2 regions of the Pseudoalteromonas sp. MMG005 genome follow, and region 1 is predicted to be linked to the other one. Evidence: predicted binding sites of a transcription regulator. Region 1 holds the regulator's gene; the other holds the start of a gene.
What was found. The regulator FliA, encoded in region 1, starts transcription of late flagellar genes. The targets are predictions, from matches to a motif close to CTAAAGNTNNNNNNNNNNNNGCCGATA.
Positions count from the first base shown of each region.

Region 2: the regulator FliA is predicted to act here: its motif matches at 1,554-1,580, upstream of J8M01_RS04355 (DUF5610 domain-containing protein).

Region 1 covers NZ_JAGJEK010000014.1:138,197-146,224, forward strand. The annotation lists gene flhA (flagellar biosynthesis protein FlhA) at 1-159, shown strand, start outside; gene flhF (flagellar biosynthesis protein FlhF) at 181-1,710, shown strand; gene J8M01_RS12745 (MinD/ParA family protein) at 1,703-2,563, shown strand; gene J8M01_RS12750 (RNA polymerase sigma factor FliA) at 2,566-3,300, shown strand; gene cheY (chemotaxis response regulator CheY) at 3,339-3,722, shown strand; gene J8M01_RS12760 (protein phosphatase CheZ) at 3,742-4,524, shown strand; gene J8M01_RS12765 (chemotaxis protein CheA) at 4,540-6,705, shown strand; gene J8M01_RS12770 (chemotaxis response regulator protein-glutamate methylesterase) at 6,790-7,932, shown strand; gene J8M01_RS12775 (ParA family protein) at 8,012-8,028, shown strand, end outside.
Region 2 covers NZ_JAGJEK010000004.1:1,306-9,333, forward strand. The annotation lists gene murI (glutamate racemase) at 1-327, opposite strand, end outside; gene J8M01_RS04355 (DUF5610 domain-containing protein) at 401-1,495, opposite strand; gene trmA (tRNA (uridine(54)-C5)-methyltransferase TrmA) at 1,682-2,779, shown strand; gene J8M01_RS04365 (DUF523 domain-containing protein) at 2,789-3,244, opposite strand; gene J8M01_RS04370 (thiol:disulfide interchange protein DsbA/DsbL) at 3,305-3,934, opposite strand; gene J8M01_RS04375 (thiol:disulfide interchange protein DsbA/DsbL) at 3,950-4,573, opposite strand; gene J8M01_RS04380 (serine/threonine protein kinase) at 4,589-5,563, opposite strand; gene ccoG (cytochrome c oxidase accessory protein CcoG) at 5,631-7,058, opposite strand; gene J8M01_RS04390 (hypothetical protein) at 7,340-7,687, shown strand; gene J8M01_RS04395 (hypothetical protein) at 7,699-7,902, shown strand.

The DNA.
Region 1 (8,028 bases):
GAAATGTTAGGTGACCCGTCTATTTTATTAACCTCAGGTATGTTGAGAAGTGTGCTCTCAAGATTTGTTAAATATACAATACCTGGACTTCGGGTGATGTCATACCAAGAAGTACCAGATGAAAGGCAAATCAAGATTGTGAGCTCAGTTGGACAATAATAGGACTCAAGGGGTTGTAACATGAAAATTAAACGTTTTTTTGCTAAAGATATGCGAACAGCATTAAAGGAAGTCAAAGAAGAACTTGGCGTTGATGCTGTAATCATGTCAAATAAAAAGTTGGCAGATGGTGTTGAGATCGTTGCAGCGGTAGATAATGACCGAGAATTAGTGAAACAACCTCAGGTTTCAGAAAATATAACAGAGACGGTTGCGCAACCAAAACCACAGCCGCAATCACAACCGCCTAGATTTGTACGTCCAGAGCCTCAAAGAGCACGGCCTGAGCCACAAGCCCAGGTTGCAGATAGCTTACAAGCTCTGTTAGAGCGTCAAGCACCTCGTCCCCGTTCTCCTGAGTTGGCATCGATGTTTTCACAATCTGGTATAGATACGGACCAAGTATTCAATAAGCATGCAGAAGCCGGAGCTCAATATGGTTCAGCGAGACAACGTCAAAGCACACCGACTCAACAAAGTCATGTTAGACCAACGAAATCAAAACCTATAGATATTTCAGCTCGTCACACAGGGAGCAACGCTGATTGGCAGTTTGAGGATGAATTAGAGTCTGGGTTTGGTGATGATATAGCTAAACAGTCAGATGAAGTCCAGCCAGACGAAATGACGTCGATGCGCGAAGAAATGAATGCAATTCGTCAGTTGCTAGAGCACCAAGTTTCCGGGTTGATGCAACAAGATATGGCACGCAGAGATCCTACTAGAGCCTGTTTAATTGATCGCCTGCAAGGCATGGGGATTGATTCAGAGGTTGCTGAACAAATGGCGTGTTTTATTCCAGATGATGTTTCGCGCAAAGAAGCATGGAATGCATTACTTAATATGGTCGTAAACCAAATGCATACAACCAATAATGATATTTTACGCCAAGGTGGTGTTTATGCGTTAGTTGGCCCAACTGGTGTGGGTAAAACAACAACTGTGGCAAAACTTGCTGCATTAGGTGCACAAAAATATGGTGCTGACAAAGTAGCGTTAATTACGACAGATACGTATAGAATAGGTGCTTATGAGCAGTTAGCGACATATGGCCGAATTATAGGTTGTCCAGTAAAGCAAGTAAAAGATGCTAATGAATTAGCAGAAGTTTTGTATCATTTACGCAATAAGCGTCTAGTATTAATAGACACAGCAGGAATGAGTCAAAGAGATTTGCGATTAACAGAACAATTAAATACTTTAATGCGTAGCGCAAGAGTTGATATTAGAAGTTATTTAGTATTAAGTGCGACTTCACAGATGCATGTTTTACAAGAGTCGGTACGTCACTTTCAAAAAGTAAATTTAAGTGGCTGTATTTTCACAAAACTTGATGAATGTCTAAGTTTAGGTGAGATTATCAGTATTGCGATTCAAAATCGCTTGCCAATAGGGTATCTTACTAATGGTCAACGGGTGCCAGAAGACATTCGAGTGGCAAATGCTCAAAAGTTAGTCAAAAAAGCTGAGCAATTGTATTTAAAGAGAATAAAAGCACAACATTCGAGGCGCGAAGCAGTGGCGTCTCAGACAGTAGGAATGTATGATTAACACAGTTTTAGATCAAGCAAGTGGCCTGCGTAGGATGAATCAAAATAATAACCATGGTGTTAAAGTCATAGCCGTTACTGGTGGTAAGGGTGGCGTGGGTAAAACCAATGTGTCTTTGAACACGGCTATAGCGTTAGGTCAACAAGGTAACAGAGTATTAGTTTTAGACGCCGATTTAGGTTTGGCAAATTGTGATGTCATGTTGGGTCTGCGTGTCGAAAAGAATTTATCTCATGTTTTATCGGGCGAATGTGAGCTAGATGAGATTTTAGTTGAAGGGCCAGCAGGCATAAAAATAGTGCCTGCGACATCCGGCTCACAGAATATGGTTGAGCTTACACCGGCAGAGCATGCTGGGTTGATCCGGGCATTTAGTGAGTTAAATACTGAATTTGACATTTTAATTGTAGATACTGCCGCCGGTATCTCGGATATGGTGCTAAGCTTCTCTAGAGCAGCACAGGACGTAATGGTCGTTGTATGTGATGAGCCAACGTCCATTACAGATGCTTATGCATTGATTAAAGTTTTAAGCAGAGAGCATGGCGTTTACAAATTTAAAATAGTTGCGAATATGGTGCGTAGTTTAAGAGAAGGCCAAGAGTTATTTGCTAAACTGTCTAAAGTGACGGATAGATTCTTAGATGTGGCACTTGAGCTTGTTGCAACAGTTCCGTATGACGAAAACATGCGAAAGTCTTCGCGGCGTCAAAAAACAATTGTTGAGCTATTTCCTAAGTCTCCAGCCGCGGTTGCATTTCGTGGGCTGGCAAGCAAGGCCGCTAAATGGCCTATACCACATCAGCCATCAGGGCATTTAGAGTTTTTTATTGAACAACTTGTCAATGGGTAACTATGGCATCATCGGTGAGTAAAGCGATGGGGTATCAAACAACAGAACACTTGAGCATGGTGGTTGAACGTCATGCATCACTTGTAAAAAAGGTGGCATGCCATTTATTGGCAAGGCTACCTGCAAATATTCAATTAGATGATTTAATTCAATCAGGTATGATTGGTCTCATCGAGGCGTCAAAAAACTTTGACGCCAGTAAAGGGGCAAGTTTTGAAACATTCGCGGGTATTCGGATCCGGGGCGCGATGTTGGATGAAATCCGCCGAGGTGATTGGGCTCCACGTTCTGTTCATAAAAACAGCAGGACGGTGGCTGAAGCGATATCTTTCCTTGAATCTGCGTTGGGAAGAGAACCAAAAGATACTGAAATTGCTGAAAAACTTGATATTACGTTAGATGAGTACCATCATATTCTACATGATGTAAATGCGAGTAAAATTATCGGTATCGAGGATTTAGGCGTTGATGAAGACGTGATTACTCCTGCAAACCGTGATTTATCGCTAGACAAACCTTTTAATAACGTTAAAAATGAACGTTTTAATGAATCGTTGCTGACAGCGATACAATCGCTACCAGAAAGGGATAGTTTAGTACTCTCTCTTTACTATAACGACGAAATGAATTTAAAAGAAATAGGCCAGATACTTGATGTTAGTGAATCTCGTGTTAGCCAAATCCATGGGCAGGCAATGATAAAGCTCAAAGCTAAAATCAATGACTGGGTCAATTAGAGTAAAAATAATAGGTTGAAACCTCACTGGAGGATGTTTTGGATAAAAACATGAAAATTCTCGTGGTTGATGATTTTTCTACAATGAGGAGAATAATCAAAAACTTACTTAGAGACTTAGGCTTTACAAATGTACAAGAAGCTGATGATGGAAGTACGGCGCTTCCTATGCTTCAAAATCAAGAGTTTGATTTTGTTGTAACAGACTGGAATATGCCAGGTATGCAAGGAATAGATTTATTGCGTGCAATTAGGGCTGACGATAGTTTAAAGCACATACCTGTTCTGATGGTAACAGCAGAAGCGAAAAAAGAGCAGATAGTAGCTGCTGCGCAAGCTGGTGTAAATGGATATATAGTTAAACCGTTTACTGCAGGAACGCTAAAAACTAAGTTAGAAAAAGTGTTTGAACGTTTAGGTTAACAATAAGAAGGAGAGGCTTATGTCAACGCCTTCTGTGCCTCAAATCACCCTTGAGCAAGCTAAACAACTTGTTGTTTATTTGGAACAAGGTGAGCAAGATAAAGCAGACCAACTTATACTGGATGCTGCGAATAAAGAACAGTCCGAGTTGTTTGCGGAGGTGGGTAAATTAACCCGTCAATTGCATGAGTCTCTAAAAAGTTTCGAACTCGATACTCGCCTTGCTGATTTGACGACTGAAGCCATTCCTGACGCTAAACAACGTTTAAATTATGTCATGGAAATGACTGAGAATGCAGCTAACAAAACAATGGATGCAATAGAGGCTAGCTTACCTTTAGCGCAACAGTTAGGTGACGAGATCTCAGAGATAAAGCCTACGTGGGATCGTTTAATGAGCCGAGATATCCAACTCGGTGAATTTAAAACGCTTTGTCATGACCTAGATCGTTTTATGCAGGGCTCTCAAACTCGTACTGACGAGTTACAGGGCCTGATGACTAACGTGCTAATGGCACAAGATTATCAAGATTTAACCGGTCAAGTTATTCGCCGTGTTATTGAACTTGTCAGGGAAGTTGAAGATAACCTTATCCATATGCTTACCGTTTTTGGTACGACTGATGAACTACCAGCCCAAGAAAGTGACGTAATCGCTGAGCAAGCGGTAGTTCAAGCAACTGAAGTAGACATAGATGCTATATCAGGTCCCGAAGGCCCCATATTGGATGCGGATACTCGCGATGATGTGGTTTCTGGGCAAGATGAAGTAGATGATTTATTGTCTAGTTTAGGCTTCTAATAGGAGAGTAGGTACATGAGCTTTGAAGTCGATGAAGATATCTTACAAGACTTTCTTGTTGAAGCAGGAGAAATTCTAGAGCTATTATCAGAACAACTGGTAGAACTGGAGAACAATCCTGAAGATAAGGAGTTATTGAACGCCATATTCCGAGGTTTCCATACTGTCAAAGGCGGAGCCGGCTTCTTAAGTATGACCGAACTCGTTGATGCATGTCATGGTGCTGAAAATGTGTTTGATGTATTAAGGCAAGGGCAAAGAGGCGTTAGCTCCGAATTGATGGATGTGATTCTACAGTCATTAGATACCATTAATGAGATGTTTGGGCATATTCAAAATCGTGAAAAACCAGAGCCTGCAGACCCTCAATTATTAGAGACGTTACATCAATTAAGTCGACCAGAATCAGAAGATGAAGCGCCAATTGTTGCAACCGAGCCCGAGCCGGTTAGTACACCACCTGTCGAAGATGTGTTATTTGAGGCGGACTTAGGGCCTGCTACAGAAAATGATGGTGGTATTGATGAGATATCAGAAGATGAATTTGAAAATTTATTGGATGAACTTCATGGATCAGGGCAAGGACCAGCTCCTACTCCAGCGCCAGCTGCGAGCAGCAGTGATGGTGATATAAGTGATGATGAATTTGATAGTCTACTAGATGAATTACATGGCGTTGGTAGTTTTGGTAATATAGAGGCGGAATCATCAACTACAGGAAATTCGTCACCGCCAAGTGCGGCTGTCGGAGGTGATAACGCTGACGATGAAATCAATGATGATGATTTTGAAGCATTATTAGATGAACTTCATGGCAAGGGGGGGGCTCCACGTTCAACAGAGTTAGAAGCACCTTCTAAACAGAATGAATCTATACAAAAACCTGAGCCTCCAAAAGCGGCTACGCCAGCACCAACGGCAAAACCAAAACCAGCACCGAAACCAGTTGTTAAACCTGAAGCTAAGGCTGCGCCAGCGAAAGCGCCAGTGGCTAAAAAACCAGCTGCTGCGCAAGCAGAAACAACGGTACGAGTGGATACAAAACGTTTAGATCAAATCATGAATATGGTTGGTGAATTAGTTTTGGTTAGAAATAGGTTAGTGAGTTTAGCTAACAATACAAATAGTGAAACTATGGGTAAAGCTATTTCTAACTTAGATGTTGTTACTGCTGATTTACAAGGCGCGGTAATGAAAACTCGGATGCAGCCAATTAAAAAAGTGTTTGGCCGTTTTCCTCGCGTTGTTAGGGATTTAGCGAGAAGCCTGAAAAAAGATATTAATTTGATTTTGGAAGGTGAAGAGACTGACTTAGATAAAAACTTGGTTGAAGCGTTAGCTGACCCACTCGTTCACTTAGTGAGAAACTCAGTCGATCATGGTATTGAAATGCCAGATGTTCGTGAAGCAGCAAACAAGCCAAGAACGGGTACGGTTACGTTATCAGCCTCCCAAGAAGGAGATCATATATTGTTAACCATCAGAGATGATGGTGCAGGTATGGATCCAGAAAAGCTTAAGAAAATAGCGATTGGGAAAGGGGTTATTGATTCTGATCAGGCTAGCCGTTTATCTGATACCGAAGCGTATAATTTAATTTTTGCACCAGGGTTTTCAACGAAAGAAGAAATATCTGATATATCTGGCCGTGGCGTTGGAATGGATGTTGTAAAAACTAAAATTACTCAGCTCAATGGTTCCGTGAATATTCAATCGGAGCTTCGTGTTGGCACTATTTTAGAAATCAAAGTACCACTGACGCTAGCGATACTACCAACCTTAATGGTTGTTGTAGGTGAGCAAACTTTTGCATTACCTCTTGCTGGTGTTAGCGAGATTTTCCATTTAGATTTAACAAAAACGAATATTGTCGATGGACAGCTGACTATCATCGTGAGACAAAAAGCTATTCCACTGTTTTATTTGGAGCATTGGTTAGTAAAAGGCGCAGATACAACGACCAGAAAAGCGGAAGGTCATGTCGTTATAGTGCAAATAGGTACGCAGCAAGTTGGATTTGTTGTTGACTCTTTGATTGGCCAAGAAGAGGTGGTAATTAAGCCTCTCGACCAATTGCTGCAAGGTACTCCAGGTATGGCTGGCGCGACAATAACCTCTGATGGTGGTATAGCGTTGATCTTAGATGTACCAAATATGCTGAAACATTACGCTGGTCAGTAACCGAGTTTGTAGATTACAGTTAAATTGATTGAAGTGGTGCTAGTGCACCACTTTTCAGATCCGCAGAGAAGAATGAGCGTGCCAATGGCAGTTAAAGTATTAGTAGTAGACGATTCGAGCTTTTTTCGTCGTCGTGTCAGTGAAATATTAGAAAAAGACAGTGATATCAAGGTTATTGATTTTGCTGTTAATGGACAAGAAGCAGTAGAAAAAGCTGCAAAGCTTCGACCTGACGTCATCACAATGGATGTTGAAATGCCAGTAATGGATGGGATAACCGCAGTTAAAGCGATTATGAAAGCGAGCCCGACACCAATATTGATGTTTTCATCTTTAACAAGAGAAGGTGCTAGTGCAACGTTAGACGCTTTGGATGCAGGTGCACTAGATTTTTTACCGAAAAAATTTGAAGACATAGCACGTAATAGCGAAGAGGCGATTAAATCTTTACAGTCAAAAGTTAAAGAGATTGGCCGTAGGCGGGTTCATCGTGTGGCACCAACAACAAGAGCGCCTGCGACTGAGGGGAGTAGTCGATTAAATTCGAGGCCTACGACATCAGCTAAACCAGTAATAGCACAGCCAGATAGGAGCTTTAGTCGAAGCTCTTCGCCAACGACGACTTCGACAAGTGTAAAAGCATCAGGAAAACGCTACCAGTTAGTTGCTATTGGTACTTCAACAGGAGGACCTGTTGCTTTACAAACTATTTTAACTCAACTCCCTGCTAATTTCCCACATCCAATTCTGCTGATTCAACATATGCCTGCAGCGTTTACCCCAGCTTTTGCTGGGCGTCTTGATAGTCTTTGCAAGATAAAAGTACAAGAGGCTAAAAATGGCGATAGACTCGTTCCTGGTGTCGCTTATTTAGCGCCTGGTGGACAGCAGATGATGGTGGAAGCCAGAGGCGGCTCTAAAACATTGAAAGTATTTGAGGATGAGAGTCCTAGGATTACTTATAAACCGAGTGTAGACATTACTTTTGCTAGTGCAGCTAAGGCATACCAAGGGGATGTATTGGCCGTAGTTTTAACAGGTATGGGGGCCGATGGTCGGGATGGGGCAAGAATGTTAAAACAAGCAGGTTCTACTATTTGGGCACAAGATGAAAAAACATGTGTTGTTTACGGTATGCCTCAAGCGGTTACTAATGCTGGTTTATCAACTGAGAGTTTAGCACTCCAAGATGTTGCGATGAGAGTTGCAAAAGAGGTAGGGTGCTAATAATGTGCGAGAAACAGCGTACGTAATGGGCAATTAATTTATTGTGAATAGGCATCGCGTTTAGGAATAGACATATATTGTGAAGATCTGGACAGT
Region 2 (8,028 bases), on a different contig from region 1:
TGAGCTACTCAGCAATACACCGGGTTTGATCGCTGGTACGACCCCAACAATTGGAATATTCGTTAATTGACGTGTTGCATTTAGTGCTGCGGTTGACGCCGTATTACATGCAATAACAATGAGATCCACTTGAAGATCTAATTCTTTAATGCGTGTAACTAACGCTGCAAGTCTCGATTTAATAACAGCTTCTGATTGTAAACCATACGGTAATAGTGCGTTATCCATCACATAACTAAATTGTGCATGTGGGAGCTTAGATTCAAGATGCTGTAAAATACTGGTTCCACCAATCCCCGAATCAAATACCAATACATGTGGTGACACAACTATACTCCGCCATTATAAAGTGACGCGCAGTGTGCCACGCACAAAGCAGAAAATGAATCCCTAATTATCGCTAACGCTCTTGAGGCTTATTCAATTGCGTAAAAAAACCCTCAGCATAGTCTAAAAAATTATTAAGCCTATCTTGACCATGATTCATCCATTCCAAAATATCTGGCAGTTGGCTCTCTAATCCAAACGACTTTGCAGTTTCATTGATCGTTTCTAATTGTTTATCTAGAGGTTGTAGTGCTTTCTCTAAATCTTTAAGCGGATTACTTTGTTGATATTGGCTAATTGCCGCAGTAGTTTTAGTTTGCCTCAAATCCATCGTAAAGTTAGCTATTTGGTCACTGCCTATATTCAACTCTTTTGCTTTGTCGAATGCTTCATCATAGTCGCCGCCGAAGAAAGAGTCGCTGACGTCTCGAATATCTTTCATCATCTCATTAATGCCTTTTTGCTCATCTTCGTTCAGATCTCCATTCACACTGATCGAAAAGCTCACTTCTTGCCTATTTTGCTCAGCATACGCAAAGCCTTCTCGGTTGCCCCCTTTTGCATAACTCGCACCTTGGCTCTGAGAATAAGCGTCACTAAAAGTAATTTGTACTTCATCCCCTTCTGCCGTCGTAAAAGTATAATCAGCTTGGTTTGCTAAACTCGCATATTGCGCTGCACTTACTGACATTTTGTCTGGTTGAGGTTCAAACAATGACTTTTCGAATTCATCTAAGCCATTAAAAATACCCTCTTTAGACTTTGCAATACCTTCGCCAATCTCATCATTAAAAATACTACTTTCTTTTAGCTCATCCGTTGCTTCGTCTATGCCCATCAGCACACCTTTGCGCGCCTCCCCTAGCATATTTCGTAGTTCGTCATCGTCTTTACCGTCTGCTTTAGCTTTATTAACTGCGCCTTTCACAAAATCCAAAACATTTTTGACAATCGACTCAAAGTCAAACAGTGGCTTCTCTTTTTCTGGTTTTTTCTCAATACCAAGAGCTTCAGCAAGCTTGTCGTCTAAAAACTTTGCAGCCAATTTACTTTTGTCTCCAGAGTAACTATCTGCATTATTCTGAATGGTCGGCATAAATGGTTTGCTATTCCCTGCTCTAAACGAGCTGGCAGGGTTAAGCAATTGATTAAGTTGTCCTATTTTCATAATGTGGCTCCACACGGTGAAACTAGTAGGCTAAAAGAGCCAACTACAATGCCTTTATTATCGGCAGGTTTAAATAAAGCTTAAGTTATTTAGTATAGAAAATAAGCGCGTTTTTCGCGATACACTGGACAAATCTCTAACGGTGCCTAAAATAGCGCGTCTCTATATAGTAAGGTAATTCTGATCATGGCCGTCATAACAATTGATACTTCCACTTATGCCCAGCAACTTGAAGAAAAGCAGCAGCGTATTTCTCAACAATTCGCGCGTTTTGATGCTCCTGATTTAGAGGTATACGATTCTCCGAAAACACAGTATCGCCAACGCGCTGAATTTAGAGTATGGCATGAAGGTGATGATCTATACCACATCATGTTTGATCAAGCGACGAAACAGAAAATACGCGTTGAACAATTCGATCCAGCTGCCCCCCTTATCAGTGAGCTAATGTCCGTTATGATGGACAAATTACGTCACAATGAAATACTGCGTCGTAAGCTGTTTCAGATTGATTACCTATCTACGCTAAGTGGAGAGATTCTCATTAGTTTACTTTATCACAAACCACTAGACGAACAGTGGCAAGCAGCAATGGAGACGCTACGGACTGAATTAAAGCAAACCTATAAAGTTGATTTTATTGGGCGTGCTAGAAAACAAAAAGTGATCTTCGAACATGATTATGTGACCGAACAATTAAATGTCAATGGACAGACCTATACCTACCAACAAGTTGAGAATAGCTTTACCCAACCTAATGCCGTAGTGAATGAGAAGATGCTCGCCTGGGCACAGTCACTCTGTGTACCATTAGAGAACGACTTACTTGAGTTATATTGTGGTAACGGGAATTTTTCGATTGCTCTGGCAGGTAGTTTTAATAAAGTGCTCGCAACAGAAATATCTAAACCGTCAGTTCACTCTGCACAATTTAATATTGCCGCAAATAAGGTAAACAACTTGGATATCTTACGAATGTCTAGTGAAGAATTTACCCAGGCGATGAAAGGCGAACGTAGTTTTTCGCGATTAAATGGCATTGAACTTAAAGATTACAACTGTCAAACAATCCTAGTTGACCCACCCCGAGCTGGCATGGACGAACTAACCTGCCGTCTTGTCGCCAATTACGACAATGTGATTTACATTTCATGTAACCCAGATACACTCGAACGTGATTTAGAGTTACTCTGTGAAACGCATAGTGTTTCGCGTATCGCTATTTTTGATCAGTTCCCATACACCCACCATGTTGAGTCAGGTGTATTTCTACAACGTAAATAAGCGCTTTCATTAAAGTGATCTCAGCGCTTTACTCAGTGCTGGGATCTGCTCCTCACTAAAAACACGAATACCATTTTGCTCTAAAAGCTTCGCAGTCCAACCCATGCCTGCGACTTTATTACCTGTAAACGACCCATCATAAATCGTATTTCTGCCGCATGATGGGCTCGACTCCTTCAACAAAGCAAAACGTATATTGCTTGCTAAACAGTGATTTAAAGCCAATTTTGCACCTCTTGCAAATTCATCTGACACGTCAACTCCTGTTACAGTAATTATCTGTGGCATCAAAATTTCGGCTGCGTCTCTAGGAGTAGGTAACCCACCGGCCACCTCTGGACAAAATGATACCACGCGTTGTTGCTCACACAGCTGAGATATAAACGGGTCGCTCAGCCGCTGTGCCTGACCATCATATCGAACCGGCTGCCCAAGCAAACAACTCGACACCAAAACCTTTTCCATCGTGACTCTCCTAAACAAAAAAACCCCGCTTATGCGGGGCTTTTTAAGTCTAACAAATATTTACTTTGCAGCAAGGTAATTGATTAGTTCACTAATTTGCTCTGGTGTGGTTGTTTTAGACTCGCGTAAACGCAGCTTATATTTACCATTCACAATAAAAGTAGGAACGCCTGTCAAAGCACGCTTATCTTGCATTTGCTTTTGCATTCTGACCATTTTCGATGCTTTTGTACGTACCGAAAAGCTCTTATACAGTTTATCAAACTTCTCACCATCAACGCCTTGCGCGACAAAAATATCTTTCATATCAGCAAGTTCATTAATTTTACCGCGCGTACCGTGCAAATGAGTGAAAATAGCAGTCACGATTTTATCTTTTTGTGGCAGCACCTCTGCGGTAGCTAACGCATTGCTCATAATCTTCTGCAATTTTTCATCTCGCGTACCAACAAAATCAACATGGCTTTTTTTGAACTTAACACCTTCATTTAGTTTCGGCTTAACTTTAGCAATCAAGGGTTCAAATGCATTACATGCTGGGCAATAGAACGAAAAGTACTCCGTTACTTCTGGTTTTTTAGTGCCGCGCTCTGAGATCACTTCATAATGAACGCCCTCTTCAAATACAGCCGCATTGGCCAGCATCGGCATCATCATCGCTACCGCTGCCGCTTTAATTACTTTTAACATTAAATTCTCCAATCCTTATTTTTTTAATAAGTGTTTTACTAAGTCATTTAATTCGTCTTGGCTTTGTAACTCACTCACATTAATTTTATATTTATCATTTACTATAAAGGTAGGTACACCTGTTAGCGCTCCCGCCTTTGAAAACTTTTCTTGTGCATCTTGCATCGCTTTTTCTTCACTGATCACTGGCATGGTTGCTAATGCGGCGTCAAACTGTGCGCCCGTAATACCATTCACCTCTAATAACTTCTTTAAATCAGTAATGTTATCTAATGGCACTTTTTTCACATGAATACTATCGAACAGTTTCGCAGCAATATCATCACCCTTACCGGCATTTTTAGCCACAATGTAGGCATAACTTAAGTTACTTTGTACGTCTGCAGACAAGCCACCAAGGAAATTTACATGACTTTTTTCAAACACAGCCCCTTTTGGTAAATTATCCGCTAAAGCCTTCGCTACAGGTTCAAAACGAAAACAATGAGGACAATAAAATGAGAAAAATTCAGTTACCTTTGGTGAGGCACTTTTTTCAGTGGTCAGTGTTTGGTAATGTTTACCATCCGTAAAATCGGCTGCCATAACAAATAAGGGCAAACAAAATAATAATACTGCAAATTGTAATTTCTTTAACATCGGTCTCTCTCAAATTTATGGAATTAGTTTTATAGCGGGTTCATTTAATACCGCATATTGTTCTTTTAACGCTAAGACCTGCTGCTCCCAGTATTTGTCTGTAGCAAACCACGAAAAGTTCCGTGGAAATGCAGGATCTTGCCATCGAGTCGCAAGCCAGCCCATATAATGCACCATTCGCATCGCTCGTAAAGGTTCAATCAAACCTAATTGACGGTGATCAAAACTTTGAAATTCTTCATAGCCACACAGAAGTGTATCTAACTGCATCGCTTTTTCTTGTCTATCTCCATTTAACATCATCCAGAGATCTTGAATCGCTGGACCTTGTCGACAATCATCTAGGTCGACAAGTAACAATTTATCATTTGACCACAAGATATTGCCAGCATGACAGTCTCCATGCAAACGGATTTGGTCAGTTTTATAATATGTTTGTTCCGTTTTATCTATCAGCTGATCTAATATTGTCAAAAAAGGCGTTTCCATATATTTTGACAACAACTGGCTAGATAAAATAGCCTCTCGGGCATGATGTAAATAATCTTGTGTGTTAACTGTTGGCCTATGAGTGAACACATGATTTCCTGCAACACTATGTAAACGACCAATATAGCGCCCTAGCATCTCAAGCTGATCTAAGTTATCCATCTCAAATTGTCTCCCCCCCACACTTAGAAACAGCGTAAAACGGTAACCTTGATATTCAAATAAACTGGTGCCATCTCGCACAATTGGTGCAACTACAGGAACTTCAGCTTCAAGTAGATTAAGAGAAAACGAGTGCTCCTCATGTATTTGCTCGTTAGTCCAACGCTGGGGTCGATAGAACTTAACAACATAGCGGCAATTATCATCTGCTTTAAATTGATAGACTCGATTTTCGTAGCTGTTCAATGCTAACAAACCCGATTCTGGATAAATGCCAATGCTTTCTATCGCATCGAGAATTAAGTCTGGTGTTAAATTGGCAAAGCTAAATTCACTCATAGTACTCTCAAATATTAAAAAAGCGGGCTTTACCCCGCTTTTAACTCATACTAGGTAGTGTACTGAATTATCTTCCTTTAAAGAAGTTAGTCTGTTGTGATAACTGCTGTTCTGGGTTATCTATTGGCGCAATAACGAATGTAAACTCTGTTACTGGCTTGTTTAAGTCATACGGATCAATGATCACTGATAAAGGTAAATTCATAGAACGGCCCGCTTCGACATGAAGTGATAATTTACCAATCACTTGGTAATGACTGAGCCCTTTAATCTCAACAGTATATGTTTGCGCGGATTGTGCTTTATTAATCACTTTTAGCGTGTAGGTATTTTCTACTAAGCCATCAAAGTTAACCCGATAAAGTTGATTTCGATCACGAATAATATCTAGCTCCATCGGTTTGCGCATAGCAATATTCATCACCAATGCTGCACATAAAACGATGAGGATGAGTAAGTACCCAACCAATTTCCCTCTGATGGGCTTAGTGCGTTCCGCTGAGCTCTCTAAATTCCGCTCTGTTGTGTAAGAAATAAGACCCGGAGCATAGTTCATTTTTTCCATTACGCCATCACAGGCATCTATACATGCCCCACAATTGATACACTCATATTGCAACCCGTTCCGTATGTCTATACCTGTTGGACAAACTTGTACACACAAATTGCAGTCAATACAGTCGCCAAGTTCTAACTCCTTTGGATCTTGCTTACGAGAACGAGGACCTCTCGACTCACCTCTGGCTTCGTCGTAACTTACCGTGAAAGTATCTTTATCAAACATCGCTGACTGAAAACGTGAATAAGGACAAATATGTAAACACATAATTTCTCTCATCCACCCTGCATTGCCATAAGTGCAAACCGTAAAAACAGCAATACTCCAAAAGGCATAGCTGCTTGCTGTCAGCGCCAATAACTCAGGTAATAACGTACGAATAGGCGTAAAGTAGCCTGCAAAGGTAATTGCGGTATACAAAGAAAACAGCACCCAACTAATATGCTTAGCGGATTTTCGCCAAAATTTATCAAAGCTCATTTCTCGTTGATCGAGCTTTTTACGCTGATTAGCTTTGCCCTCAAACTTTTCCTCAAACCAAATAAAAATGAATGTCCATACCGTTTGCGGGCATGTATAACCGCACCATACGCGACCATAGAAAGTCGTGACCAAAAACAAAGCAAATGCGGCAATCATTAAAATAAAAGCCAAAATAGTTAAATCTTGGGGGAGCAGTGTTAAACCAAAAATATTGAACTTTTGCTCAAACAAATCAAATAATACCGCTTGCTGTCCATGAAAGCTGATCCACGGTAACGCCATAAATGCCAGCATGCCAATAAACCCGATTCTTTGCCGTAGTAACTGATGTAATCCTTTCACCGCACGTACATAAATACGATTACGAGGGTTGAATCTATCAGGTTGGAGGTCATCCGGTTTCTGTATTTTGACCTCGGATGGGATATTCTTAATCTTTATTTGCTTGTCCATCTAAGCTCCTTAAGCCGCTACGATCGACAGGTTACTTGCTACAGTGACCCTATTATTCATATGGATATTATAAGCAAGCTTAGTAAGTTATGGATACAAAATCACACAAGAATCTCTAAACTGAGCAACACTTTACGATAAAACGATGCGCTTGGTGGTTAATTAATGAATAAAATGGCATTATTTGATCCAGTCTCTGAGCACTAAACTTGCTTTTAAAAGCAGCATTTTATTACACTAATAGCCGCAATTAAGCTATCAAGATCAAGGTTACTACCGCTATGAAGAAATTTTTACTACTCGTGATCATTATATTAGGGCTATTTACCATTGATCACCCGTCGATTAAAGGACCTCGCGACACACTACTAAATCAAGGGATAGATGTATTAAGTGAGTCCAGTAAAATAACACGCAGCCCTGCGGCACAACAAGCGAGGGAAAGCGTTACACGCACTGTCTCTCTAAGCACTCAAGAACAAAGTTACATCAATGAAGCACTGGCCACCGATGAAAAATTACGTGAATTTCATTTACGTTATTGCGAAGAAAATGACGTCAACCTTGACTTATACGCGCCTACTCTCATGCAGGTATGTAACGTTACTAGCAATATATTGAATAAATAAAAAGGCAGATAATGGACTTTAGTCAATTAAATAAGCAGCGCGCGCACTCTTTCGATAAGCAACGCACTATTCTAAAAAAGCTGGGGAAAGGCAAAACTATTTTATGTGAAACGTGCCAACAGCCATTAACGCTTGATCTGGCGACAAGTAACACTCAACAGGGCATTATTTGCTGCGCTCAAGGCTGCACACATATTGAGTTAGAATTAGGTTAGCTAACCTCAGCTCTGGATAATCGACTTTGCCCAATAAAGCTATTTTTCTCACTCTCGGCGTTGCGTTCATTTGTAATAGCCCGCTATTACTGCATAAAAGCGCTTTGATATTGAACAAAATACCAT